Regions from separate parts of the Alteromonas sp. M12 genome, predicted to be linked through region 1. Evidence: predicted binding sites of a transcription regulator. Region 1 holds the regulator's gene; each other region holds the start of a gene.

Region 1 (10,061 bases):
CAATGTGAAAATTAGACGTTTTATCGGAAAAGACATGCGCGATGCGCTTAACCAAGTAAAAAAAGAACTTGGCGGTGATGCGGTCATTATGTCCAACAAGAAGACTTCGGAAGGAATCGAAATTGTTGCTGCGTACGATCAAGCAAAACCTGAAGCTGTTACGGAACCTAATCAACGAATTAAGCATTCTGGTATTAATAAACAGCCAACTGCAACTGCGCATCCTGGACGACAAGCTACTACAGCAAACTTTAATCAACCACAAAGCCTGCGAGCAGCACAACAAAAAGTGCCGAGTCTGAGTGAAATTATTGGCGACTCGGGGCCAGATAGCCTACGTGAGTTACTCGAAAAACAAGCCGCCGCAGCCGTGCCAACGTCACAAAATGAAGCTAATAGTCATGAGGTAAAAACGGCACAGGCTGAAGACGTTTCGAATTCTGCCATTAGTGAAATAAAAAATGAGTTAAATTCGCTGCGCAATGTACTTCAATTTCAAGTTTCTGGTTTGCTAAAACAACAACGTCAAAGTGCGCATCCTATGCACGGGTATTTAACCTCAAGACTGATTGAAATGGGCATTAGTAGTCACATTGCCGATGACATAGTCTCTTATACTCCCGAAAACGCAGATGAAAGGCAGGCTTGGTTATTTTTACTTAAACTATTGTCTAATCGTATCCAAACCACTGGCAATGCTATTCTGGCCGACAAAGGTGTTGTTGCATTAGTTGGTCCCACAGGGACAGGAAAAACCACAACCATAGCCAAATTGGCGGCCAGAGCAGCGCAAAAGTATGGCGCTGACCAAATCGCGATGGTAACAATTGATTCCTATCGTATAGCGGCGTTTGAACAATTGGCGACTTATGGAAAAATTATTGGCTGTAACGTAAAAAAAGCGCAAAATGCGGAAGAATTGTCAGATATACTCTTCCAACTGCGTAACAAGCGATTGGTTTTAATAGATACTGCAGGTTTTGGTCAAAGAGATTCTCGACTAATCAAGCAGTTAGATACCTTAAATCAGCATTCATGTGCTAATATCAAGAAGTATGTTGTGATTCAAGCCAATGCACAATACAAAGTGCTGCAGCATACTTTGAGTGCATTTAGCAATATTGATTTGCAGGGATGTATTTTAACCAAGCTCGATGAGAGTTATAGTCTCGGAGAAGCGTTAAGTGTGGCAATTGAACATAAGTTAGCCGTTAGTTATTTGACGGATGGACAACGAGTCCCTGAAGATATTAAAGTTGCAGACGCAAAGTTTTTAATCTCTGCAGCGGCTAAGCTTTATAAAAAATATGGTTTGATTCATACTGCTAAGCCAGAACTAAACAAATCGGCATTAGCAATATGATTGACGACCAAGCGAGTAGCTTAAGACGAATGAATCAATCTCGATTAATTAAAGTGATTGCGGTAACCGGTGGTAAAGGTGGGGTCGGTAAAACGAACATTACCTTAAACACGGCTATCTCGATGGCTAAAATGGGCAAGCGCGTCATGGTGTTAGATGCCGACTTAGGGTTGGCAAACGTCGACGTCATGTTAGGCTTGCGAGTAGAAAAAAACTTATCCCATGTTTTATCTGGTGAATGTACGCTGGATGAAGTTTTAGTTGTGGGCCCTCATGGGGTATTGATTGCACCGGCAACCTCCGGAACACAATCAATGACCGAACTCAGCCCCACTGAACATGCAGGACTAATTCGCGCGTTTAGTGAGTTGCGTACCAATATAGATGTGCTTATTGTAGACACTGCTGCGGGCATATCAGATATGGTGCTCAGTTTTTCCAGAGCATCACAAGATATAATGATGGTTGTCTGTGATGAACCCACCTCTTTAACTGATGCATACGCGTTGATCAAACTACTGAACAGAGAACACGGCGTGTTTCGCTTTAAGATCGTTGCCAACATGGTACGTAACATGCGCGAAGGACAAGAGTTATTTGCAAAGTTATCTAAAGTGACTAACCGTTTCTTAGATGTTGCTTTAGAGCTAGTAGCAACGGTTCCTTACGATGAGAATATTCGTAAGTCAGTTCGAAAACAAAAAGCAATTGTAGATGCATTTCCAGGATCGCCAGCTTCTATCGCTATTAAAGGCCTTGCAGAAAAAGCAATGCATTGGCCAATTCCCAACCAACCTGGTGGACACTTAGAGTTTTTCTTAGAACAACTTGTCGCCGAAAAAGTGGTAGGTGGACAAAGGTGATTAGAAAGGCAGCAGCTTATCAACAACAAGCCGATTTGGCTCAACTTGTAGAAAGACATGCTTCCTTGGTTAAGCGAATTGCCCATCATTTATTAGCCAGATTACCTGCCAGTGTATTAGTGGATGATCTAATTCAATCTGGAATGATTGGATTGCTCGAGGCCGCAAAAAACTTCGATGGCTCAAAAGGCGCAAGTTTCGAAACTTTTGCAGGTATCCGTATCCGCGGAGCCATGCTTGATGAAATCCGCAAAGGCGACTGGACACCCAGATCTGTGCATAAAAATGGGAGAGCAATTACCCAAGCAATTAATCAAGTAGAACGTGAAACGGGCAGAGATGCTAGAGATATAGATATCGCGGAAAAGTTAGAAGTAAGCCTACCCGAATACCATCAGATGTTGAATGAAGTCAACGCTGGAAAAATTATCGGTATTGAAGATTTAGGTATTACCGAAGATGTGATTACCACTGAGCAAAATAAAGGTAGTGACACGCCTTTTCAGGATTTACTACAAGGTTCATTTCAAAAAGCATTAGCACATGCTATTACTACTTTGCCGGAACGAGAAGCAATCGTACTGTCATTGTATTATGATGAGGAGTTGAATCTCAGAGAAATTGGCGAGGTACTCGAAGTTAGCGAGTCCAGAGTCAGCCAAATTCACAGCCAAGCAATGTTAAAATTGAAAAGCAAAATGCAATCTTGGCGAGTTAACGAAGAATAATAAAACACCATTTGATTTAATCCTCATTGGAGGCAGTTTTGGATAAAAATATGAAAATCCTCGTTGTTGATGACTTTTCAACGATGAGACGCATCATCAAAAATTTACTTAAAGACTTAGGTTACACAAGCGTTCAAGAAGCCGATGATGGCAGCACTGCGTTACCTATGTTGCAACAAGGTGATTTTGATTTTGTAGTAACAGACTGGAATATGCCAGGCATGCAAGGAATTGACTTGCTTAGAGCCATTCGTGCAGATGATAGTTTAAAGCATTTACCAGTTTTAATGGTAACGGCTGAAGCGAAAAAAGAACAAATTGTGGCGGCAGCTCAGGCTGGAGTGAACGGTTATGTTGTTAAGCCTTTTACGGCGGCTACGCTTAAAGAGAAGCTAGACAAGATTTTTGAGAGACTGGGTTAAGATTTAACCTGTGTTGAAAATTAGGAGTGTCTAAATGACCGGCTCTAATAAAGCTCCAATGTCTCTTGATGACGCTAAAAAATTAGTTGAATTGCTGGAAAGCGGAGATAACCAAGCTGCTAGCGAATTGCTCGAAGAAGCCTCTTTAACCAATTCTGTTGAATTATTTGCAGAGGTGGGCAAATTAACCCGCCAGCTCCATGACTCTCTGAATAGTTTTCAACTTGATGATCGCATTTCGAATTTAGCCAATGAAGAAATACCTGATGCGCAAAGTCGCCTGAACTATGTTATAGAAACGACCGAGAAAGCGGCTAACACAACGATGGATGCCGTGGAAGCAAGCATGCCTATTGCTGAAAAGCTGCATACAGGTATTAATAATTTGCTCCCCGAGTGGAAAAAGTTGATGACTAGGCAGTTACAACTTGGCGAATTTAAATCTCTTTGCTCGGACTTAGATGGATTATTAGAACAGTCATCTAAAGACACCGAACAATTAACTGCATTCTTAACAGATATATTGATGGCACAGGGGTATCAAGATATCACTGGCCAAGTTATTCGCAGAGTTATCGAATTGGTGAAAGAAGTTGAAGACAGTTTAGTGCATATGTTGACTGTTTTTGGTGCTTCTGAAACAAGTTCGTTAATTTCAAAAGCAGATGAAAATGCTCATAAATCTAAAGCTGAGTCCGATACAGTGAAAGCTGAAGGTCCAATCATTGATGCTGAAATACGCGATGATGTGGTGTCCAATCAGGACGATGTAGATGATTTATTATCTAGCTTAGGGTTTTAAGAGGAACTTATTCATGTCTTTTGAAGTTGACGAGGATATTCTACAAGACTTTCTAGTTGAGGCAGGTGAATTATTAGAGCAACTGCAAGAGCAGCTTGTTGATCTTGAAAACAATCCAGAAGATTCTGATTTGTTGAATGCGATATTCCGCGGTTACCACACAGTTAAAGGTGGCGCTGGATTCTTATCACTTACAGAATTAGTCGATATTTGCCATGGTGCTGAGAATGTCTTCGATACCATGCGTAATGGACAACGCACTCTGACGCCAGAGTTAATGGATGTTATTTTACAAGCCACAGATGTGGTTGTGCAGATGTTCGAAGATGTCAAAAAACGCGTGCCACTTGAAGCTGCCGCCCCTGAACTCATAGAAACGTTACATCGATTGAGTAAACCTGAATCAAAAGATGAGTCAAGTGTAGAACCCCCTGCGGCCTTTGAAGCGCCTCAAGAGATAGTCGAGACCGACTCTAGTGCAGAGTCGAACGACGACATGGAAGACATCACTGAAGACGAATTTGAAGCTCTATTGGATGAACTGCATGGTACAGCTAAGTCAACGCCTGCAGAAGTTACTCCCCCCGCCGACTTAATCACTGGTGCCAGTGATGAAGATATTACTGACGATGAATTTGAAGCCTTACTTGATCAACTTCACGGTGAAGGTGGCTTCTCAAACGATAAATTTGAAGCAGTCCAGCCAGCTCTAGAGCCGACGCCAGAACCGGTGAGTGCCTCACCAGAAGAGACCTCTGATTCTGAAGATATTACAGATGATGAGTTTGAAGCATTGTTAGATCAATTGCATGGTGAAGGGAAAGGACCTGCTGTAAAAGCGCAAGCTTCAGCGCCAACACCTACACCAGCGCCGACGCCGACGCCAACAGCCGCGCCTTCACCTACAGCAGCGCCTTCACCTACACCAGCGCCAAAACCGTCATCAATACAGCCACCACCTCCTGCAGCCAAAGCAGAAGTGGCTGTAAAACCAGAAAATTCGCCAGCAGCTGCCAAGGCTATCGTCAAAAAAGATGACAAAAAACCAGTAGCCAGTGCCCAGGGTGAAACAACAGTAAGAGTCGATACCAAGCGCCTAGATCAGATCATGAATATGGTTGGTGAACTGGTATTGGTTAGGAACAGACTGTTAAGTTTAGGTGTTAATATCAATGATGAAAGCATGACCAAAGCGATTGCGAATCTTGATGTTGTGACAGGTGACTTGCAAGGCGCGGTGATGAAAACGCGCATGCAACCTATTAAGAAAGTCTTTGGTCGCTTTCCCAGAGTAGTGCGAGATCTGGCACGTAGTCTCAAAAAAGAAATTTCTTTGGTCCTTGAGGGCGAAGAAACAGATTTAGATAAGAATTTAGTCGAAGCTTTGGCAGATCCCTTGGTTCATTTGGTTCGAAACTCAGTCGATCATGGAATCGAAATGCCAGATGAACGCTTGGCTGCAGGTAAACCGTCACTAGGCACTGTAAAGCTCGCTGCGTCTCAGGAAGGGGATCACATACTGCTTACCATTGAAGATGATGGTAAAGGCATGGATCCCGATAAGTTAAAAGATATTGCCATAAGCCGAGGTGTGTTAGACGCTGACGCGGCGGCTCGAATGTCGGATGAAGAAGCATTCAATCTCATTTTTGCTCCAGGATTTTCCACTAAAACAGAGATATCTGATATTTCTGGACGTGGTGTTGGCATGGATGTGGTGAAAACCAAGATTAACCAGCTTAATGGCACGGTTAATATCAATTCCGAATTGAGTAAAGGCACACGCTTAGAAATCAAAGTACCACTGACGTTAGCTATCCTGCCGACATTAATGATTATTGTTGGAGAGCAAACGTTTGCACTACCTTTAGGTGCGGTAAACGAAATTATTAATATGGACTTGAGCAAAACCAATACGGTTGATAGTCAATTGACTATGATTGTTCGTTCTAAAGCCATTCCGCTTTTTTATCTTCGAGACTGGTTGCGAAAAGAACCTGGAACGGTGGATAAAAATCAAGGACATGTGGTCGTCGTGCAAATAGGCACCCAGCAAGTCGGCTTTGTTGTTGATGGCTTAATAGGGCAAGAAGAAGTGGTTATTAAGCCCCTAGATGCGCTTCTACAAGGTACCCCTGGCATGGCTGGCGCTACAATTACAAGTGATGGCGGGATTGCCTTAATTCTTGATATTCCAAGCTTATTAAAGCGATACGCTAAAAAGAAATAATAACCAAATTCATAAGAGGACGCTTTTTCGCGATGGCATACAGGGTATTAGTAGTTGACGACTCAAGTTTTTTTTGCCGACGCGTAAAAGATATCCTAAATCAAGATCGTCTGTTGGAAGTCATTGGTATTGCTCGAAACGGTGAAGAAGCCATTAAAATGGTGACTGAGCTAAAACCTGACGTTGTCACTATGGACGTTGAAATGCCAGTAATGGATGGCATTACCGCGGTCAAGCGAATCATGCAAATTCAGCCTTTACCGATTCTAATGTTTTCGTCGTTGACATCTGATGGCGCGAAAGCAACCTTAGACGCGTTAGATGCTGGAGCCTTGGACTTTTTACCTAAAAAGTTTGAAGACATTGCCAGAAATAGCAAAGAGTCTGTTGAATTGCTGCAAAATAGGGTACGGACTCTTGCTGCAAAGCGTGGACTAGTGGCAAGACGTTATTCAACAGCCTCGAAAACAGCCTTTAATTCTCCCGGAACCACGGCAAAAACCCAAATATTTATGCGAAGTTCAAGTGTTGTCGTTGCACCGGCGGCATCGCAAACTGATGTTAAAGAGTCATTTTCAACTATTCGCCGTTCATCAGGTAAACGTTACGAACTATTAGCAATTGGTACTTCTACTGGGGGACCAGTGGCTTTACAGAAGATACTTACTGAACTGCCTGAAACATTTCCACATCCGATTATTCTTGTACAACATATGCCCGGTAGTTTCACTAAAGCCTTTGCTGATAGATTAAATCACAATTGTAAAATTACCGTCAAAGAAGCGACTCATGGAGAACGTTTAGTCAAAGGTTGTGCGTATTTAGCTCCCGGCGGGAAGCAAATGTTAATTGAAGGTTCAAGTCGCAATGCCACCGTTAATATCGTAGAAACTCACGACCAGGCTCATCATCTGTTTAAACCTAGCGTTGATTTAACGTTTCAGTCGATAAGTCAGGTTTACGCTGGCAATGTGTTGGGCATAATATTAACGGGAATGGGCTCTGATGGAAAAGAAGGCTGCGCAGCATTAAAACAAAAAGGCGCTAAAATTTGGGCGCAAGACGAGCAAACTTGCGTGGTTTATGGCATGCCACAAGCAGTGACGAAAGCCAATATCTCAGAACGAAATATACCAATATTTGATATTGCCAAGAGTATAGTGTTGGAAATGCAAATAAAATGAACACTATTGGATATCGAGTAGAAAGAGATCGCTTGTGATAGTTTGGGCTGTTGCTAACCAAAAAGGTGGAGTTGGAAAAACCACCACGACTGTCACTTTAGGTGGAATTTTGGCACAACAAGGGAAACGTGTTCTATTGGTTGACACGGATCCGCAAGCATCTTTGAGCTATTATTTTGGTGTGGATGCTGAGGAGTTGTCGCATAGTGTCCATGATGTTTTTATTGCTGGTGACGGGTTAGACAAAGATAAAGTGTTGGATAGTTTGTGTTCGACCAAACTCGATTCGCTATTTATTTTGCCATCTTCAATGGCGCTAGCAACGTTAGATCGAACCATGGGTACTAGGCCTGGCATGGGTCTGATATTAAAAAAAGCATTTGCAAAAATTGAAGATGAATTTGATTATGTTTTAATTGATTGTCCTCCTGTATTAGGTGTATTGATGGTGAATGCTGTAGCCGCATGTGACAAATTAATAGTGCCAGTGCAAACCGAGTTTCTTGCGCTTAAAGGGTTGCAGCGAATGATGCATACATTAAAAATTATGTCGAGGTCGCAAAAACGCGATTTTGATTATATTATTGTACCTACAATGTATGATAAGCGTGTTAACGCGGCGTCAGATGCATATAAAGATCTGTGCGATAATAACAAAGGCAGAGTTTGGTCTGGCATCATTCCTGTTGATACGCGCTTTCGAGACGCGAGTCAGGCACAATCTCCTCCGTCGTTATTTAGTCCTAAAACCCGAGGCGTTTTTGCGTATAAAAATTTATTGTCGCAACTTCAAACTAAAGTCGATTACATCACATGAGTAAAGGTACCTTTGCAAAAGAAGACGTTGTAGAAGATTATCTAACATCATTACTGACTGAAGAGGTAGAAGAGGATAGGGAGCAACTCGAAAGTGTTGCTAAGCTCTTGGCCACAGCAGATGTTGCGGCCGTTCAAGAATCCCTTGAAGAGCCGACTTTCTGCGAACCGAATCCGTTGCCGGAAATTAAAGAAACCAGTGTTTTGGTCGAAAATAAAGAGTCTTCGTCAGTCAAGGCAAAGGAAGTTGAAGCGTCTTTTATTCCGACTAAAGATTTTCAAGCACTATTTTTTGAAGTGGCAGGATTAACCTTAGCATTACCTTTAACTGAGTTAGGCGGCATACATAAAATCCAAAAAGTAGGCCCCTTGTTTGGTAAACCTAAATGGTTTAAAGGTGTTATGCTGCATAGAGATGAAAAATTAAGCGTTGTTGATACCGCATTGTGGGTAATGCCTGAAAAATATAATGATGAACTGGCAGAATCATTAAATTATCAATATCTTATTATGCTAGATTCAAGTGGCTGGGGATTGGCTTGCGAACGTTTGATTACCACATCGACGTTAGCACCCACTGATGTGAAGTGGCGAAAAGCGAATAATAAACGCCCTTGGCTGGCTGGCATGGTAAAAGATAAAATGTGTGCACTTGTTAATGTGAAGCAGTTGATTAAATTGCTCGACAAGGGCCAAAATAGCAATGATAAGTAGACGCAGCTTGTAGGGAGCGAGTCATATGAGTGATGAAAGAAGTACTAAAAATGTAGCCGCCGATAGCAACGATGAAGTACTGCAATGGGTAACATATCGATTAGGTGACGAAACCTACGGAATTAATGTTATGCAAGTACAAGAAGTACTTAGGCATACAGAAATCGCTCCTGTTCCCGGTGCACCAGATTATGTGCTTGGTATTATCAATTTGCGGGGCAATGTTGTAACTGTGATTGATACTCGAACTCGTTTTGGTCTTCCACCCCATGACATCACTGACAGCACCCGTATAGTCATTATTGAGTCTGAAGAACAAGTGGTGGGCATTTTGGTTGATAGTGTCGCTGAAGTTGTTTACCTACGTTCTTCTGAAATTGATAGCGCACCCAATGTTGGCACCGAAGAAAGTGCTAAATTTATTCAAGGTGTCAGTAATCGTGACGGCGAATTGCTTATATTAGTAGATTTAAATAAATTGCTAAGTGATGAAGAGTGGGACGAAATTAGTGGATTATAATTCGTTTGATTTTGTGTAAAAGGCATACCTAAATGCTTACTTGGCAATATGCATCCATCGCAACGTTGGTGTTTTTGGTTATTCTGATTGGCATCGTTACTTACGTTTTTGCTAATCGAGATAAAAAAAACAAGCAGCGTGTCGAGGAGTTAATGCTGCAAATTCACACTCTACAACAGCAAATTTCACACGCACAAGAAGAGTTGCATGAAGTGCGCTCCGGAGCCATGGGTGTTGCAGCGAAAGTAAAGGATTTAGTGCTTAAAATCGGATTGATGCAAGATAAGTTAGAAGAAATTGAGTATCTAGATCCAGAAACTAAATTGTATTCCCAAGCTGCTAAAATGGCCGACGCAGGCGCAAGCGTAGAAGAACTTATGCGAGAATGTGAGCTTCCACGGGCAGAAGCTGAATTGTTA
Region 2 (10,061 bases), 1.8 Mb from region 1:
ATAAAGTAATAGGTCATCACATGACTATCACCCAACGAATCATAAACGGTAATAGATGTAGCTGCGTTATAGGTAAGTGGATCGTTAGGATCAAAAAGTGTTATATCTTTAGCATCATCACCTGCTGGCAAATTAAAGCGAGGTGCAACTTCGGTGGTTTGTTGTGGTGAGCCTGAAGAGTCTGGAATTCTCACCGGAATAGTTGTGCTCAAAGCCACAGATGAAGAGGTACCATCAGCGTTGACCGGGAAGCCCATTAAGTTATCACCGTTGGAATTAACCACAAAGTTATCTTGATCAAGCTTAAACTGCCCTGCTCGAGTAAATGAAAAATCACGAGAGGTTATTTCAGGAGTCGTGGCAAAAAAACCATTTCCAGTAATCGCCAAATCCAGTGCTGTATTGGTAAACTGAAGACTACCTTGAGAAAATTGCTGAGCAACATCTTGGGTTAAGACACCGTCGCCAACTTTTGTATTACCGGCTGCCAATAGCGACGAAGCATAAACGTCACCGAATTCGGCACGAGATTCTTTAAAACCGACAGTATTTACATTTGCAATGTTATTTGCAGTGACATCTAGATCTTTTTGAGCAGCTGAAACACCGCTTAATGCTATGTTAAAAGACATCGTTTATTCTCTCCTAAACTAAAGGGCTAACATTTTTTAATTAACCACCGATTTGAATGACATCACTCAAATTGACACTTGTTTCGCCATCCAAATTTAAAATGACACCTTGATTGTTACTCGCAAAACTAACGCTATCCACATGCCTATTGACCGCTGTGGGTAAGGTTGTTGACTCGCCGTTTTGTGTACCTTGTGCATAAACTGCATAATTGCCGGCTGGCAAAGGATTGCCGTTAGCATCTTTACCATCCCAACTAAATTCAATATTACCTGCCGACTGTGTACCAGCATCAATGGTTTTAATTAATTCGCCGGCTTCAGACTCAATGGTAATTTGTAAATCTTGAGTGGTTTGATCGGAAATAACCACCCCGGTTACGCCGTTACTAGTATCGCTTAAATATCCAACGTTACCTTGTAATAAGACATCTTGACCAATAAGGCTGGAAGCCTGTAATGCTTGGTTTGAGGTCATGCTAGAAGCAAATTCAGAAAATTTAGTATTCAGTGAATCAATACCTTCAGAAATACTGAAGCTGGTCATTTGTGATACCATCTGATCGTTATCTACAGGTTTGGTAGGATCTTGATTAGCTAATTGCTCAGTTAGCAAAGAGAAAAAGTCTTCCTGACTTAACCTTTCATTACTGCCATCATCAATAGGCACGGTTTCTTCTTGTACATACAGGTTAGAATCTAATCCTGTCGATTTTGATATTTCCACGTTACTTTCCTCACTAAATCAGTGATTTATTGACCCTGACCAAGTTGCAACACACGTCTGAATATACGTTTTGTAGTGTCTGCCAACTGAACATTGGTTTCATAAGATTTTGACGCTGACATCATGTCTGCCATTTCCTCAACCACATTCACATTTGGCTTGTAGATATAGCCATTACTGTCTGCCATTGGGTGACCTGGGCTGTATTCGATTTGCAGTGGCTTTTGGCTTTCAACAATACCTAATACTTGTACACCTGCGCCTTGAGATTGTGACTCTGTTGCACGTTGCATTTCGGCAGCAAAAACAGGATGGCGAGCCTTGTATGTGGCGTCATAACTACTACTGACGCTATTTGCATTGGCAATGTTACTGGCCGTTGTATTCAATCGAACACTCTCTGCAGACATGCCAGTGCTTGCAATATCCATAACTCTAAATAAACTCATGCGCCTTGCCCTCCAGCTAGTGCTTTTTTCATACCTTTAATCTTGCCAGTCAAAAATTGGATGCTTGCCTGATAGCGCATTCCATTTTCCAAAAAGGCATTACGTTCAGCTTGCACCTCTACCGTATTACCATCACCAGTATCAGGTTGTAATGGAATTCGAAATTCAATACTTGCTTGAGATTGCATTGAACCTTCAAAGTGCTTTTCATGGGTACGTGTCATATTTTGCTGACGATCTTGATTTGCTGATTGCATGGCTTTCTGAAAATCTACACCACGGGCTTTGTATCCTGGTGTATTAGCATTTGCCAAATTTCCAGAAATAACTTCCATAGTTTCGGTTCTAACCTGCATTGCTCGGTCGTGAAGTCCGGTTAATTTATCAAGACTGATTGCCATGTTGTTCTCATCTTAAAAACTCGCTTGTGAGAAATTTAGCAAGGGTTATGCCAAGACATAGGGAGGTGGATACGGATGAACCGTGGATATTACATAACAGTATGTATTAGTTAGCTTTTTTAATATAAAATAGACCGGGATTATTGCGCACCAAAGTAAATAATTGATTCAATTCAGCGATAGATTCAGATGCGCCAAGAAATAAAGCCCCATCGTTTTGCAGGCAAGCGGCAATTTGTTGCAGTATTTTCCGCTTATTGTTTACAGAAAAATAAATCAGCACATTTCGACAAAAAACCACGTCAAATCGGCCTAGCCCAGAATAACTATTTAGTAAGTTCTGAGGTTTAAAATTCACCATAGAGACGATTTCTTTATCCAATTGCATGTGGTTGTTATCGACCGCTTTAAAAAAACGCTCTTTACGTTCCTCCGACAAACCTCTGCTAATCGAAATACTATCAAACTTGCCGGTTTTAGCCCGCTGAAGCATATCAGTTGAGATATCGGTAGCAACAATCTCCACGCCTAACGGGAAGGCTCTAGAATTAGCTCTTTTATATTCTTGAATACACATTGCAATGGAAAATGGTTCTTGCCCGGACGAACAAGCTGCGCTCCAAATTCTCACTTTACGCTTTGCTTTAGAAAGCTCAGATAACAATCTATTAGATAGAATTTCGAAGGGGTATTTGTCACGGAACCACAAGGTTTCATTAGTAGTCATAGCATCAACGACTTTTTCCCGCATCTTGGGGGAATGGCCGCTATACGCGATCTTCAGTAACTCAGAAATACTTGCCAAGTTTTCTTGGCGAACCAAGGGTCCTAGGCGACTATAAACTAAATAGCTTTTTTTCTCATTTAGTACAATACCGCACTGACGCTCTAAAAAATGCGTAAACTCTAAGAATTCGTGCGGCGCTAATTGATCTAATTTCAAACATTAATTTCCGTAGGTAAAGTAGAGCTTTATTTGTTAAACCATTTTTGCACAGCTGACGCTAGCTCATCTGGGTGAAATTTAGCAATAAAGTCGTCTGCTCCAACTTTTTGTACCATTGCTTGATTAAATACACCGCTTAAAGAAGTATGCAATACTACTTTGAGTTTGCTTAGCTCCGGTGTGTTTTTGATCTCTGCAGTAAGTGTATAGCCATCCATTTCCGGCATTTCTATGTCAGACACCAACACACCAACTTTATCGGTGACGTCGCCAGTTTCTGCGGCAATTTCTTTTAAACGATTAAGCGCTTCAAGTCCATTTTTAGCCACTTCAATGTTTAATCCCAACGCAGCAAGTGCTTTTTTAACTTGGCTTCTTGCCACTGATGAATCATCAGCGATAAAGATAATTTTATCATTTGCAGGAGATTCTGACATATTTAAATCCGCTGCTAAATCTTCACTGACTTCAGTTTTTAATGGTGAGATTTCATTTAGAATCTTTTCCACATCAAGAATTTCAATCAACTCATCATCAACTTCCGTCACTGCAGTCAAATAACTTGCTTTCCCGGTACCTTGAGGAGGAGGCATAATTGCATCCCAATTGGTATTGATGATACGTTCAACTGAGCCGACTAAAAAACCCTGCACTGAACGGTTGTACTCAGCAATTATAATAAATGCGTTGCGAACGTCTTCTATTTTTCTGCCGCCGGTTGCCATACTCAAGTCAATTACTGAGATCGTTTGGCCACGAATATGAGCAACACCTCGAATTAACTTATTTTGCTTAGGTATTGAGGTTAACTGGGGGCACTGCAATACTTCACGCACTTTAAATACATTGATGCCAAATCGCTGTCTGCCATTCAATCTAAATAGCAGCAATTCAAGTCGGTTTTGACCAACAAGTTGTGTGCGTTGATTAACTGAGTCAAGAACTCCCGACATATACCACCCCAATTAAATTTAAAGTAGGCACAATTGTTGCGTTGTCCCTATTAGAAAACCAAGTTTAACTAATTTTAGCGCCAAAAATCGTATTTGTGACTGAATTTTGACGTTTATCTTTGTTTGCTTAACGATTTAATAAGCATAGACAAAACGGCGGCACCTGAACATGAAAATATCGTTAATTCGTACAACTGGTAAGTTATTAAGTGTTTTCTTCAGCGCCTGTTTAACTCTCAACAGTGGTTTCGCTGCGGCGTCCAGCGACACTAACCCTGCTCACCAACAACTTAGTCAAGCAGTAGAAAATTACGTTAATACGCAGCTGAGGCATATAGCTGCAGCAAGTGATGATAACTTGCTAGTAAAAGCGATGCCATTAGACGAAAGGATAGTCATTCCTGATTGCCCTACTCCATTTACCATATCGGCTAGTAAAGAAGCGCTAGCGCAAAGTAACATAACGGTGAGAACCAGTTGTGAACAAACGAATTGGTATTTATATATGATGGTAAAAGCCACTCGCGTGCAACCCGTAGTCGTGCTCACCACCTCGGTCAGTCCTGGCACTGTTTTAAATGAGAATGATGTTAAAGTTGTGATGCTTGATAAAAACCTAATAAGAACGAGTACCTTTGCCGATATCAGCACTGTGGTAGGCGCTCGAATGAAAAAAAGAAGTCGACCTGGCCAACCCGTAGTCCCCGGCCAACTTTGTTTTGTATGTAAAGGAGACAGTATTCTGATTACCGCTGATACTGGTGGGGTAAGCATTAAAACCAAAGGTATAGCCCAACAGGATGGTAACCTTGGCGATACGATTGCGGTGAAAAACAGCAAGTCGAATAGAGTGGTGCATGCACAGGTGGTGAATACCCATCAAGTAGTGGTGCAGATTTAATATAATTAGCGTAAACTATGGGTTATTACATCTGGTTAGCGCAGATTTGAGCTTATCTAAATAATATTTAATTTTTTCTACATTTAGCTAAAGGTCTTTAAGTTCCGGCCGATAAGATAAGTGAGGCAAATTAGGTATTCGAGGTCATTATGGCAATTAACAATATAAATAGTGGAAATCAAAAGCCACAACTTGAGAATCAGAGGCTGAATCAACAGCAATCTCAGAGTCAAGCGACTGCGCAATCTGCTGCTCAGCAATCTAAGTCTGCAGAAGCGCCACGTCAAGATTCAGTATCACTCACGCAATCTGCTCAGCAGCTTAGCCAGGTTCAAAAGAAATCTAGTGATACACCTGTCAATCAGGAAAAGGTCGACAAATTGAAAAAAGCCATACAGAATGGAGAATATCGCGTTAACCCTGAAGTATTGGCGCAAAAAATTAGCAAACTCGAAGCTCAAGTATTTGGCATTGAAGATTAGAATTTGATGCCAGATTGGTTTAGCTTCTCAAAATAAAAGCAAAGCTAAATGAAAAACCTAATTGCCCTCCTCCAAAAACAGAAACAACAACTTGATTCACTTATTTTATTGCTTGAGTCTGAGCTGCATTTAATCAGTACGCGAGACGCTGAATCACTCACTTCCGTTATCAATGAAAAATCGGAATTGTTAGAATCGATTGCCAGCACTGACAAAAGCGTTGAGCAGGAAGTTGAGAAACAACCTGAAGCAACATCAGAGCAAGCTGTAACAGACTTATTTGATCAAATTAATCAATCTTTGTCCCAATGTAAATTCAGAACCGAGATCAATCAAAAAGCGGTAGAACAAGGTCAGTTGCGCTTGCAACATCTTCGCACTTTGCTGTTAGAATCCCGAGCTAAAGAAACCATGACTTACGATAAAAGCGGCAAACCTAAAGGTGGTTCTTCAGGCAAGAGTGTGACCGTTTAAAAGTTCGTTCTCAAAGGAATAGAGTTTAATAATAACGAACTTTCTTCACTTGTTTCGGCTTGGCAGTACTCAGATATAAATCATGCACTAGGCTAAAATCCAACTCCAACTCTGTGGCATAAGAGTCATTGCCAATGGGGTAGCTTTTTACTACTCGTGCACCGCGGATCACACCTTGAACACTGGCCATTAGTTGAGTATCAGTGAGCACAAGATTAGCCAAAGACTGTTCACCGTCAATTTTTTGTCCATAAACCTGCTCAGTTAGTTCACGGTAAGCATCCAGTTTCGATGCTTTCACTGCCATTAGTACTTTCGCTGAACGGTTACTTCCCCGTTGAGCATCTATTGGCGCATAGCCGATAGAGCGAATAACAGGATAAGAATCAGGTTCGATGGTTTCCCACTCTACTTGTTTGTCTATGATGTTTTGACAACCGATTAATCCGGCTAGACATCCCGCAATCACAAAGGTATAAATTAGTTTCATATTTTTCTCAGTAGTATCTTTACAGCGCATTGTTAAGCTGCATTAGGCTTCAATTGATAATTCAAAACCATTTCAAACTGTCTTCAAGATTTTTCACTGCAATATTTGTTCCTTATCACAAAAAAATTGAGACCCAAGTATGTAGACCAACTGTGATAGAAGAAAATTGGTTACTGATTAACCGCCATCTGAAAACAGGTACAAAAGATGCATTACCTGATTTACTATCTATAGTAACTAAATACGTAAAAAGTGGCTACGCATGCAAATGCACACGTTAAAGCTGTTTTGAATTTAAGCGTTAATTGGATATTTTTTGAAATGAAGCCCGTAAACTGCCAAATTTTTTCTGTTAAGTTAATCACTTTGTTCTGTGCCTTTTGCGCAGCGCTCTTTTCAGCGCAGTCGTTGGCAGCTTGGTTCGAGTCCAGTGGTCAAGCGGCAATAAGAAACGGCAATATTGAGTTAGCGCGGCAAAATGCGACCCAAGAAGCAATTAAGCAAGTATTGTTATTTGCCGGAGCTTCGGTACACAGTGTGCAAAAAATGGCAAACGGCGTATTGCAAAATGATGACTTAACGATTCGCGCCAGTGGCGAAGTCAATAGTATTGAATTAATAGATGAAGTTTTTAGAGATGGCTACCTCACAGTTTCCTTGCGGGCAGATATTTTCCCTCAAAAAAACACATGTCAATCATCAGAATACCCTAAAAGTATAGTTACCACTTGGCACCCAATAGACAACCGAGAGCAAGCCACTACCGGCAATCTATTTGAAATAGGTACTAGGTTGCCAGAAGTACTTCAACAAAACTTCGAAGACTTCGCACAGCAATCGAGTATTCAAACCATATTACCTTTCTACTATGCGCAACAACCGCTTTCAATGATCAACGATGCAATGGCACTAGCCAAACAATCAAGCTCTCAATATGTGCTAACTGCCACCGTTAAAGATCTAAGTTTAAACAATGTTAACCAGTCTAAATGGCAATTTTGGAATAACCCTACACCAATAAGAAATTTCAGTTATCAAGTTACCCTTTATGACGGTTACACTGGTACCTTGATGTGGCAGAAATTATATTCTTCAAACGCGCCATGGGACTTCGATACTCATCAGAGTGTCGACATAAATAGCGGCCTCTTGTGGCAAAGTGCTTACGGTGTGGCAATTTCCTCAATCATGCAGGATATTGCGATTAACGTTGACGAAAAGTTAGCTTGTTCGCCTACGTACGGACGCATAATACAAGTAAGAGGTGATCAACTAACCCTCAATATTGGTAGCAACCAAGGCATTCAAAACGGTGATGAATTCACCCTATTTCAGCTGCAACAGAAACACAACCCTCAGGGCCAAACCTTTACTCAGTTTAATCTACACCCTACCCCAGTGCGAGTTGTGAGTGTTTCGCCAGGGACTGCGGTTGCGGTATCAAAAGACGGTACTTTACTGGCCAATATTCAAGCCAATGATTTTGTTTCCAAACAATAAATTAGGGGGCTTGCGATTAGATTATTGATGTCCTTTTAAGCACATCGAAATTGCTATTCGATTTCTCATTAAAAACCAGTAAACCCAGACTTGTCTTAATACTGCCAAATTTAGTATAGTCTTGCCCGCTCTGATGTTGGAACATGTCCCCTTAGCTCAGCTGGATAGAGCGACCCCCTCCTAAGGGGTAGGCCAGAGGTTCGAATCCTCTAGGGGACGCCATTTGATTAGAATGTTTATAAAGGGGGAGTTTGTTAACGTCAATCGATAACCATTTGCGCTTGGCAAAACCAGAAGTTAATTAGGTCTTTCATTAATGCGACCAGATCAAAGTAGTTGTTTGGTTTGGTTAAATAGGCGTTACTGCCCAGAAAATAACACTCTTTGATATCAATTTCAGAATCAGACGTTGTGAAAATTATAACCGGTATATGTTTGAGTCTTGGATCTTGCTTAATTTCTGCCAGCGCTTCTCTCCCCGATTTACGCGGCATATTTAAATCTAGCAGTATCAAGTTTGGCAGCACTTCAGCGCTATTAAGCACCGATATTAGCTCTTCGCCATCTTGCGCAAACTTAATTTTATCCAATGTCAGATTATTTTCAGTTAGCGCGTCACGGATCAGCTCTTGATCATCCAAATCATCTTCCGCCACTAAAATGTAACTGACCGCTCTAAGTTTTGTCGCTACTGAACTTATATTATTCATGACTGGAACCTGTTTTCCCTTACAAAGGTCTTTGTTATTATTTTTAATCGCGAATATATCACAAGGTTCTGATTGTTAATAACGATAACGTACACTAGTTAATTTTAGGGTCAATAAGAGGCACGGTTATGAAAAATGTAGCGCCTTTTCCAAGTTCTGAATCTGCCCAAATTTTACCGCCATGACGGCTCAATATCTTTTTACAGATAGCTAATCCCAAGCCTGTGCCTTCATACTCTGACTTACCATGAAGCCGTTCAAACAAACCGAATATCTTTTGCATATGAATACCATCGAAACCTACCCCATTATCTTTGAACGCAATAGTCACAAATTTTTCATCTTTATGGGTGACATCAATATCAATTTTTGGCTGTGTTCCTTGTGAAGTAAATTTGATGGAGTTTTGAATTATGTTTTGTACCACACGACGTAATTGATTTTGGTCACCATAAACTTCGCCAATGTGAGCGGTATTGATAATCACGTCTTTTTCCGCGATTAACATTTCCAAATCAAGAATAACGTCTTGAATTAACTGATCAAAACTCAAATTAATGAATCCATCATTGGCACGATGAATGCGCGAAAAGCTCAGAATACCTTTTATCAACGTTTGCATTCTTTGCGCTGAACTCATCATTTTTTCGAGATAAACTTTGCCTTTATCACTTAATGTTGACTCCGAATATTCAATTCGTCCACCAAATGATTGAATCTTTCGCAAAGGTTCTTGTAAGTCATGGGAAGCAACAAAAGCGAAACGCTCTAGTTCTCGGTTAGATTCTTCAGATTTCGAGAGTGCTTCCACAAGTTCGAGTTGAGCTCGCTCTTTGTTTGCAATTTCTATTCTGAGCTGCTCTGTCCGCGCCGCCACTTTCTGTTCCAAGGTTTCGTTTATTTGCTCTAAACGTTCCGATTTAGACAGCACATAATTAACCACAGTATTTCTAAATTTTAGCGCACAAGACAACTCTATGGGTTCCCATGCCAGCGCTTGATTTTTCACATTCTCGCGCCACAACCTAAATGAACTGCGTGGCATCAGACGGTGACTACCGTCATCAAGAAATTCAATCATTTTTTCTGGTTTTCCTCCCCAATCTTTGGTTTGTTCTACTTCTTTTCTAAACCAAATAATAAATAGATTACTGACTGAGGAAACTGACAGAATAAAAACACCGCTGGCAATATCGCTGATATCTGCAAATTCGGGGTAGTCTTTACTCAATGTGTTAGTGTAATAAATGGTATCGTTGATTAATTTATTAGACGTCGCCCACTCATAAAGTGCTTCAATACGCTCAGTAGGAGGTGTTACCCCGAAACACTCGGTTTTATCTTCTAAACGCCAAGCTACACCGGTTGAATTCATCATCCGTTTTAAATTTTTTGA
Region 3 (10,061 bases), 1.8 Mb from region 1:
AAGTGACACAACCTAAACTCAGAGCTATCAATTATCAAAAATGATTATCTAATACTGCGTTCAAAAAGCCAGTATAAGTAATATATTAGCTTATGAGAATTACGGCATAACTAAAATGCATCGGAGATTATTAATAACGAAAGGTTTCGTAATTGACTAACTTTGCAGGCTGAATTTTTAACGCTATTTGGACAGTAAAGAACATTGATATTAGTGAATTATTTGTATTTATTGACTATTTTCTTGCCTCTAATTAATCCACTTAATTGTGTTAAAGATTCTTTAAGTTGGCTTTCTACTATCGTTGAAAGCGTATTGTTAACTATTATTTCATGCTCAGCAAAAACTTTTTCATTGTCTCGCTCTAGGGATTTAAGGTGATTTGTGACCACATCATCGCGTTTGATAATTAGTTGCTTGAGCAACTCATTATCAAGTTCTTTAGCGTCTAAAACAGCTTCAATTTGGCCATTGATATCTTTAAGGTTATCTGGTGTAAATCGATGATTTAAGGTTAGTTTACTCACACGACTGCAGTACGTTTTTGCCTTTGCGCTTCATAAGCTTCTTGTTTCGCATCTTCGGGGATACTCGCCCAGGCATTCTTAATAGGTAACAACAGATTAATCACTTCATCCATGATCTTCAAGTCATTCTGAATATTAGCGTCAGTTACGCGCTGGATCATGTAGTCATACAAATTAAATAAATTCTGACTCACTTCACTGCCGATTTCTAAATCTAAGGTATCCCGAAGATTCATTAAAATAGCGGAGACTCGAGATAAGTGCTCTGACTTACCTTCAAAATCTCTGCGCTCAATGCAGCCCTTACCATAGGCCATGCGGTCTAAAGCGCCCTGCATCAACATCAGGGTAATTTTGTGAGGATCCGCAGATGCCACATCTTGTTTTAAATTGCCTTTTTTATAAGCATTGATGCCTTTAAGCGCCATAAATTACAACTCCTTATGCTTGACCTAGCGATGCCAATAGCGCACTACCGGTTTGGTTCAGTTTAGTTACAGTTTGGTCAAGATTTAAATATTTATCACGTAAAATTTCTTCAAAGCCGAGCATGCGAAGCTCGAATTGTTCTCGCTCATCAGACAACAGATCTTTTTCATCTTTTGCTGAGCGCTCTCGAGTAGCTAACAGCCCACTAAAAGTAGTGTATTCTTTAGTATAATCGTACAATCTAGCGGCTATACCATCCTCATCATCTGTAAACAGTGCTGCGATATCATCAAAATTATCTTCCAATGCTTCAGCCAGACGATCTTCACCGCTACCTAGTCCAAACTCATCATATGAACTAATTTCCAATTTACCTTCAGAATTAAGCTCTACTCCAATTGCGAATAAACCCCCCAAAGCAGATGATTCCACACTAGAGCCGATAATACTCGTTAAGCCAGAAGTAATGCTTCGCGCCATAAAATCACCGGCCAACACGCCGTCGTCTTCTAGTTCAGAGGTACCATATTTAGTGAGCGTATCGATCTCTTTGGCAAGTGCATTAAAGTTATCGACAAAATCTCGAATTTTTTTATCTAAACCTTCAGTGTCGTAACCAATTTTTAGTGTGGAAGTCTGAAATTCCCCTAAAGAATCTTTAGTGGAGAGCGTTGAAGCTTCAAACGAAACACTTGAAATAGTATTTTCAAACTCGTTAGTAGTGGATTCCACCGCAATGCCGTCGATCGTCGCTTTCGCATTTTGTGCACTCACCACGGGCTCTAGATAGGTTGCAACTTCAGTAGAATCTGTGGTGGAAACTCTATCCAAATCGGCCAAATTATCATTATTGACAATGACTAAATCATTTCCTTCACCTGTAGTTGATGAAGTTAAAACCAGCTTAGCGCCACCAGATGCAGTACCAGTATCAATAATACTGGCGTTAATACCGAAATTATCATCTGAGCTATTGATTGCATTGGCAAGTTGTTGGAGGGTTTGACCTGCAGTAACATTAATATCGAAACTATCGCCGCTGCTATCAACTTTAAATGTAAGACTACCGCTACCTGAGGATAAAACAGAGTCGCTTTTGCTTGCAAAGCCGCCATCACTTGCATCCGCAGTTTCTAACCGGCTACCACTAGCTAATTGAGTAATAGCTACTTGATATTCGCCTTTAACAGCACTATTGGCAGCTTCAGCAGTAAAAGGCTCGATGCTATCATCTGGGTTGGTAATCTTAGGCTCACGCCCTTGCAAATTATTATCGCTGCGCAATTCATCTACGGTGTCTAAAAAGTCACTCATTTTGGATTTTAGCTGGCCAATACCAGAAATTTCCGCGTCTAAGGCCTCTTCTTTGTCGTCTAAACGAGTCTGTTTTGGTGCTCGCTCAGCCGCAATTAGCTGAGTGACTAAATCATCTAACGCCAGCCCAGAACCTACACCTAACGATTGAATAGTCATAACGAACCTCTTTTAAAAACTAAGCTTGTTTGTTTAATAATACCCCTACTGCGCTGCCAACGTCAGACTGGAGATCTTTGATTCTCTCAGACAAAGCAAGTACTTCTTCAGAGGGGATTTGTCTAATCACTTCCCCAGACTCTGAGTCGGTTACTTTAACCACTTGTCGTTCACTCTTTTCATCAACAGAAAACGACAGTTGACGATTAGTTGCCTGTAGAAAATCACTTATTTCACTAACCGCACTTTCAATGTTCAAAGAACTTTCATTGTTCGATGCGTTGTTATCGGCCTGCCTTTCTTTTTCTTGACCATTTTGCGCAGACTCGGCGACCGCTTTCTGTTCGTTTCTGAGTTGATTTTGTTCAGATACGTTTACAGAAACAGGTGTTGATACCTCTTGCTGTGCAAAATTCTGGCCATACTGTGAAAAATTGACATCCATCTTCCACCTCCACTTAAAAGCAATTTGCCACTAACTGTATAGAGTATAGTGGCATTATCATTGTTAGACTAACCTTAAAAAAGCTAATCAAATTATCCTAGCAAAGACAACGCCGACTGAGGTCGCTGATTTGCTTGACTAAGCACAGACAAAGAGGCCTGTTGAACAATTTGATTACGGGTTAGTTCAGCTGTTTCCGTTGCAAAGTCTGTATCACGAATACGTGAACGTGCACCGGCAATGTTTTCTGAAATATTGCTAAGGTTACGAATGGTTGATTGGAAACGGTTTTGCAACGCACCTAAATCGGCTCGCACAGCACCCACTGTTGATATTGCATTATCAATCGAAGTTAGTGCACCAGATGCACCTGCGATAGTGGCAACTGAAAGAGAACCTATATTCAAACCAGAAGAACCGTAACCGCCAGAGCGAGATAAGTTCACGGATATGGTTTGTCCGCCATTTGCTCCAACTAAGAAAGCTGCCGAGAAAGATCCCTTCAAAATATCAACACCGGCGAATTGTGAATCGGTTGAGATACGTGAGATTTCCGTTTTCAATGCAGAAACTTCTTTTTGCAGTGCTAAACGGTCAGCAGATGTATTAATCCCGTTTTGAGATTGTACCGCCAGGGTACGAATACGTTGCAATGATGATGTAACCTCACCTAATGCACCTTCAGCTGTTTGTGCTAGTGAAATAGCATCGTTTGCATTACGTACCGCTTGGTTTAGACCTTGTACCTGAGTAGTAAGACGATCTGAGATTTGTAAACCGGCCGCATCATCTGCTGCTCGGTTGATACGAAAGCCTGACGACAATCTTTCAAATGATGTGCTAAGTGCCTGTCCTGAATCAAACAACTGTCGCTGCGCATTCAAAGACGACACATTGGTGTTTACATATAAACCCATATTTACCTCCTGAGAACTACCTATTAACTGATAAGGTAATTCGCCTCAATTTTGACTTCCAAGAAATAAATCTTGTAAGCCTCCTCTCTTTGTTTAAGAATCAGCACCTCTACCGATTCTCAACATAAAATTCTTTAAAAAGAATTCCCCTCAACTAATGTTATCGACCGCTACTTGAAGATCTTTAGTTTTTTTATTATTTTTTCGTTAAATGTAAATAATTGAAAAATAACAACTTTTATATAAAGATGAAAAATAATGAATATTTATTTTAAAAAGATAAGTGAATAGCAGGAGATAAAAAGGTGTTTAGGCTGGTTTTATGTAGGAAGCCCAATGTTTATTTTTCAACGCCCATTTAATTGGTTTGAACTAAATATTGCGCATTGAGTCAGAGTCACCTCAAGGAAGCAAAGTTAAATGCGATTTGGTTAACGTAGGTGACCGCCAACTGAGCAATATTACTTTGTTGTAATTTAAATGTGTTTGTTACTTTGAATATTTCACTTTTAGACTTGAGCGAGTTTTGGCACAGCGATTGCTAAGTTATGCAAGTATAAACGTGAGACAAAATAGAAAAGCCATTTTTTTGGCATAAGAATAAAAAAAGGCCAGATCAAATGACCTGGCCAACTTGCTCACGTTAGGAGTACGAGCAAATACTGTTTCTGTCCGGCTGGCAGGGTTAGAGAATGAATACTGGCCTCTCAACCAAACTTCTACACTCTCAGTCCTGTTAGTCGGCTTTTTATTTAGGTGGTGCCGACACCACCGCCATCCCTGGCCTATCTAGACACATTTCCAATGTGCCTCTGGGTTGGCCTCTCATTTCCTACCCTCAGAAATTTGATTATCTCTATATTACCCGAGCAACTGTAATGCAGCCTGAGGCCGTTGATTAGCCTGGGACAAAACAGTTAAATTGGCTTGCTGTAAAATTTGTGCGCGGGTAAGACTTGCCGTTTCTGTGGCAAAATCTGTATCTTGAATACGCGATCTTGCCGCTGATACGTTCTCAGATATATTACTTAAATTACGAATAGTGGATTGAAAGCGATTTTGAATCGCCCCTAAATCGGCACGTTTAGCATCAATTATAGATATAGCCTCGCTTACTCTGGTTAACGCCGCTGAAGCTTGAGCTTCTGTTGCAACCGAAAGATTAAATCCGGCAAATAAACCCGAAATACCATATCCACCCTCTCGGGATATATTGACACTAATCGTTTGACCAGCATTGGCCCCGACTAGAAATTTTGAAGAATAAAATCCATCGAGTAAGTTTACTCCGCCGAACTGACTGTAGCTGGCAATACGGCTTATTTCAGTTTTTAATGCCGACACTTCTTTTTGCAGGGCTAAGCGATCCGCTGAATTATTAATCCCATTTTGAGATTGTACGGCTAAAACTCTTATACGTTGAAGCGCTACCGTGCTTTCTGCTAACGCTCCTTCTGCAGTCTGGGCTAAGGAAATGCCATCATTTGCATTTCTGACAGCCATATCCAAGCCTAAAATTTGTGTGGTTAGTCGATTAGATATTTGCAGACCGGCTGCATCATCTTTAGCGCCATTAATTCTAAAGCCAGACGATAAACGTTCAAAAGCGGTACTTAACTCATTATTGGTGGTAATTAATTGCCGCTTGGCATTAATTGATGAAATATTTGTATTCACAAACAATGTCATTATCCACACTCCTAAACTTTAACTAACTTACTGTTTATCAAAAGTTTTATAATAGAATAAGTGTAGACAACTCAGCTAAATATAAATTTGGCACACATAATGCTAAATCCATATTGTCAGTCATTACCATGGCTGACAGTTTTGCCAAACAATTACGTTTGACGAAGCTGTACAAAAAGCATGAGCGAAAGCTCAAGTCGACGGGCGGGATTGATGGCCTATACCTCAATACCCCTCACTACCTCCTGGCTTCTTTTCTGCCCAGTCGACTGCCCATTAAAAAAGCCTAAGGCTTTATTATGGAGTGAGAATTCGCCCGCGCCTTTGCATAGCGTGAGTTATCTAATTGTTCTAGTAAAACGTTCCTTCTTCGGTCGGTTGCAGCCTGCCCCCACAATTTGCAATCCGACCGTTTTCTTTTGTTCAATCAATCTTCAATGTTGCAGCCTGCCCCTTTTGCTTGCTCAGCATCATATTTCATGATTTTTCTCTACTTATATTATTGCAACAGTTGCAATGCAGCTTGAGGACGTTGATTCGCTTGTCCCAACACTGTAATACTGGCCTGTTGAATTATCTGCCAGCGGGTTAGTTCAGCGGTTTCAGCCGCAAAGTCTGTATCGCGGATACGAGATCTCGCCGCTGAAACATTTTCTGAAATGTTGCTTAAGTTTCTGATAGTTGATTGAAATCTATTTTGAATCGCACCTAAATCAGCGCGTTTAGCATCGATAATAGAAATTGCACCTAATACAGCAGTCATAGCACGAGACGCATCGGCCTCAGTAGCAACAGATATTAAATTTGCTTCAATACTCTGAGAACCGAATAAGCCGGAAGTCCCGTATCCACCTGCTCTAGAGATATTGACACTGATAGTTTGACCTGGATTAGCACCCACCAAAAAGGCGGACGAATAGGCACCACCAAGAATATTAACGCCACCGAATTGCGAAGTTGCGGCAATTCGACTTATTTCTTGTTTTAAAGCATCTACTTCTTTTTGTAGTGCTAATCGATCTGCCGATCCATTAATACCATTTTGAGATTGCACCGCTAATACACGTATGCGTTGCAATGCAGATGTAGTTTCGGCCAATGCACCTTCTGCAGTTTGCGCAAGCGAAATACCATCATTTGCATTTCTTACAGCCATATTAAGGCCCAGAATTTGCGTGGTAAGTCGATTGGAGATTTGCAGACCGGCGGCATCATCTTTCGCATTGTTTATGCGCAAACCTGAAGATAAGCGTTCAAACGCTGTACTTAAATTATTGTTCGACGTGAATAGCTGACGACTCGCATTCAACGACGACACATTTGTGTTGACGTATAAAGACATTTTTTTCTCCTAACGATTTAAGCAATCCGCCAAACCTATTATTATTATTAGTGGTTTTTGCGGTGATTCTAAGTGCGCTATTATTAGTTTTATTACGTCACTTATTTAGGCGTGTACTTATTATTTTTTTATTTTGTACATCGCTCTTGGAATCTTTATCGAACAGGATCGAAAAATCCTTTAGCATAAATTTAAGCTAAATTATTATCCCTATTAATATCAATTAGTTAGGTTGAGAAAAAAGCCGACTAAATTAGTCGGCGAAGCGCTCTCACGTTAGGAGGGAAAGAGCGCACTCTCTACGTTATGGGCCATTAAAAGCAGAATCACTACCCCCTGGCTTTAATTTCCCAATCGTATTCTATTAACCTAGAAGCTGAAGCGCTGATTGTGGACGCTGATTAGCCTGAGACAAAACAGTTAAACTTGCCTGTTGGATAATCTGATTACGTGTCAATTCAGCAGTTTCTGTAGCAAAATCTGTATCACGAATACGTGAACGAGCTCCAGCAACATTTTCAGATATATTACTTAAGTTTCTGATAGTTGATTGGAAACGGTTTTGCAGAGCACCTAAATCGGCACGTACAGCTCCTACAGTTGAAATTGCAGCAGTAATCTCTGTTAACGCTGCAGATGCAGATTCAATACTCGCAACTGACGTAGCAGCGATACCTAGGCCAGAAGCCCCAAAACCACTAGTTCTAGACAAATTAACAGAAATAGTTTGACCACCGTTTGCACCCACTAGGAATGCAGCTGAAAATGCCCCATCAAGGATGTCGACACCGGCAAACTGTGAAGTTTGAGCAATACGTGAAATTTCAGTTTTAAGTGCTGAAACTTCTTTTTGTAGTGCTAAACGGTCAGCGGAGGTATTAATACCATTTTGTGATTGGACTGCAAGAGTACGGATACGTTGAAGTGAGTTTGTAACTTCTCCTAACGCGCCCTCAGCAGTTTGTGCTAAAGAAATCGCATCATTGGCATTTCTTACAGCTTGGTTAAGACCTTGAACCTGGGTGGTTAAACGGTCGGTAATTTGCAAACCAGCAGCATCATCCGCTGCACGGTTTATACGGAAACCAGAAGACAAACGCTCAAAAGACGTGCCTAAACGGTTAGATGAATCAAATAATTGACGTTGCGCATTCAAAGACGAAACGTTGGTGTTAACGTATAATCCCATGGGATATCTCCTACACTCTCAGTCCAGCGTTTCGCTGGCAACCGATAAAAATCGGTGGTTAAAAAACACATTCAAGAACATCAATCTTAGTCAAAACTAGATCGGTGTTACTGGCTCTCTCAGATAGGGTATCGACGGGTTAAAAAATCCCTTTAACTAAATTTTGCCGTTTTTTATAAAAACGGCAAAAAATTTCCGCTTTGCAAATTGTAATTAATTGAGATTCAATAGCTTTTTAGATAAAAATAAATTTTAAAAATGATGATTAATTGGACTAATTCGATTTGGAAAACATCTAAACACAGCGCTTTTACCGATCTTTGTGAGTTTGCTGACAAACTATTTGTTAGTTTTAGAGAAGCGTCAGATCACATGAGCCAAGATGGTGACATACGCATCGTTACTTGCGACCTATTTGGTAAAAAAATTAACAGCACCACCCTTAAAATGGCAAATTGTGATTTGCGAGATCCTAAGTTAACGGTCATGCCCGATGGCAAATTACTGATGACTGCCTACGCTCGTTGTTATGATGAAACTGGCAAGTGGCGGCATAGTCGTTCGTTGTGTTGGTTTTCTCAAGATGGATTAAGTTGGTCGAGTCAACATTGGTTTGCTGAAAAAAATTGGTGGGTTTGGCGAATACGCTGGCAAGGAGAACAAGCCTATGGATTTGCTTACAAACGTGCTCAACAACAACTGAACCTTTATAAAGGTAATCCATTACGCACCTTTGATTGTGTAAAACCTAATGTGCTTAGTCTAGCCAGTCACGGACTTGGTTATCCAAATGAAAGTGATTTGTGTTTTATGCAAAATGGCGAGGCTTATGCCGTGGTTCGCAGAGATGCTGACTCGTTTACTGCGCAATGTGGCTTTTCAAAACCTCCCTATAACCGTTGGCAGTGGTTTGATTTGCAACAATATATTGGTGCGCCTGTTATCATTTCACATGGTCCGGAAAATATATTGATTTGTGGTAGGGCTTGGTTGAATGGAAAATTTAAAACTGCGCTTTGGCAAATGAACATTGAAACTAAAAAGTTGATCCTAAAGGTTGTTCTACCCTCAGGTGGCGACTGCAGTTATGCGGGCATGGTGCGCTATAATGAAAAAATATACGTTAGCTATTATTCAAGTCATATCGACAATCAAAGTCACATCTATTTAGCGCAGCTAAACCTTTGATCTAAAATTAAATATAGTCAAATAACGTTAGTCCAGTTACGCGCGAAAAAGTTGCTTGAGCTGCTTGCAATGCGGTTTCTTGTTTACTCAATTCAGAAACGGCCTCTGCATAATCCACATCTTCGATATTCGCACGGGCTGTTTTATTGGCGATTTCAAGATCCAAATTCGATTCATAAACCGACTCGGCAACATTCATGCGGCCACCTAAGGATGAAGTTGCATTAGCTAACGCCTTTGAACCATTATCAATACCCACCAGTGCATCGGCTATGGCTTCATTAAGTCCTTTATCAGTCAAATCGCCATTATTCAGCGCCAGATAAAAGTTGTTTAATGTTTCGGCTATATTTTTCTTTTCTGGCTTATCTAATTCAAAGTCAAAGGTATTACCGACACTTCCTTCAACATTAAATTCAATGCCATTAAACACTAGGGGTTCCCCAGAAATAAAATTAACCGTGGCAATTGTATCGCCGCTACCCAAGTTATCAATTTGCAGTTGATTGCCCGCTAGTATAGTCGCTTGAAACTGGTTGTTCGCTGGGGTCACAGCATCGTAATTATTTTTATGAAATTTATCGAAAGCAGCTTGCTCAGTAATAACAGAGGAAATTGACGATATACCAACGTCTCCGGTGACACTAAAATTAAGCCTTGCTTGTACATTTTCAAAAACAGATTTTCCAGAGCTATTAGACTGAATACTCAGCGCGTCAGAGACTTGGATTTTTTTCACTCCATCATCCCCAGAAAACGTATACTTTTCACCGACCGCTGAAGGATTATAAGTAAACGCTTCGGTTTGAGATTGATAACCGGCGAAAATAAATTCACCATTGGAATTTTGGGTATTCATCAA

Evidence for each region. The regulator FliA, encoded in region 1, starts transcription of late flagellar genes. The targets are predictions, from matches to a motif close to CTAAAGNTNNNNNNNNNNNNGCCGATA.
Region 2: flgM (flagellar biosynthesis anti-sigma factor FlgM) is a predicted target of FliA. The motif match lies at 5,097-5,123, and genes of this name have one in related genera.
Region 3: VUI23_RS13795 (flagellin) is a predicted target of FliA. The motif match lies at 8,141-8,167, and genes of this name have one in related genera.

What each region holds. Positions count from the first base shown of each region.
Region 1 covers NZ_CP144164.1:1,394,271-1,404,331, forward strand. Annotated here, with positions in the region: gene flhF (flagellar biosynthesis protein FlhF) at 5-1,363, shown strand; gene VUI23_RS05925 (MinD/ParA family protein) at 1,360-2,226, shown strand; gene VUI23_RS05930 (RNA polymerase sigma factor FliA) at 2,223-2,954, shown strand; gene cheY (chemotaxis response regulator CheY) at 2,993-3,376, shown strand; gene VUI23_RS05940 (protein phosphatase CheZ) at 3,411-4,178, shown strand; gene VUI23_RS05945 (chemotaxis protein CheA) at 4,192-6,408, shown strand; gene VUI23_RS05950 (chemotaxis response regulator protein-glutamate methylesterase) at 6,441-7,592, shown strand; gene VUI23_RS05955 (ParA family protein) at 7,627-8,409, shown strand; gene VUI23_RS05960 (chemotaxis protein CheW) at 8,406-9,122, shown strand; gene VUI23_RS05965 (chemotaxis protein CheW) at 9,148-9,642, shown strand; gene VUI23_RS05970 (DUF2802 domain-containing protein) at 9,675-10,061, shown strand, end outside.
Region 2 covers NZ_CP144164.1:3,194,262-3,204,322, forward strand. Annotated here, with positions in the region: gene flgE (flagellar hook protein FlgE) at 1-632, opposite strand, end outside; gene VUI23_RS13845 (flagellar hook assembly protein FlgD) at 673-1,359, opposite strand; gene flgC (flagellar basal body rod protein FlgC) at 1,386-1,808, opposite strand; gene flgB (flagellar basal body rod protein FlgB) at 1,805-2,209, opposite strand; gene VUI23_RS13860 (protein-glutamate O-methyltransferase CheR) at 2,316-3,152, opposite strand; gene VUI23_RS13865 (chemotaxis protein CheV) at 3,182-4,108, opposite strand; gene flgA (flagellar basal body P-ring formation chaperone FlgA) at 4,278-5,009, shown strand; gene flgM (flagellar biosynthesis anti-sigma factor FlgM) at 5,159-5,491, shown strand; gene flgN (flagellar export chaperone FlgN) at 5,540-5,965, shown strand; gene VUI23_RS13885 (LPP20 family lipoprotein) at 5,991-6,455, opposite strand; gene VUI23_RS13890 (flagellar assembly protein T N-terminal domain-containing protein) at 6,777-7,955, shown strand; tRNA gene VUI23_RS13895 (tRNA-Arg) at 8,101-8,177, shown strand; gene VUI23_RS13900 (response regulator) at 8,216-8,665, opposite strand; gene VUI23_RS13905 (ATP-binding protein) at 8,760-10,061, opposite strand, start outside.
Region 3 covers NZ_CP144164.1:3,176,377-3,186,437, forward strand. Annotated here, with positions in the region: gene VUI23_RS13760 (hypothetical protein) at 219-527, opposite strand; gene fliS (flagellar export chaperone FliS) at 524-955, opposite strand; gene fliD (flagellar filament capping protein FliD) at 969-2,429, opposite strand; gene VUI23_RS13775 (flagellar protein FlaG) at 2,449-2,874, opposite strand; gene VUI23_RS13780 (flagellin) at 2,967-3,791, opposite strand; gene VUI23_RS13785 (flagellin) at 4,653-5,480, opposite strand; gene VUI23_RS13790 (flagellin) at 5,980-6,822, opposite strand; gene VUI23_RS13795 (flagellin) at 7,187-8,011, opposite strand; gene VUI23_RS13800 (hypothetical protein) at 8,270-9,199, shown strand; gene flgL (flagellar hook-associated protein FlgL) at 9,207-10,061, opposite strand, start outside.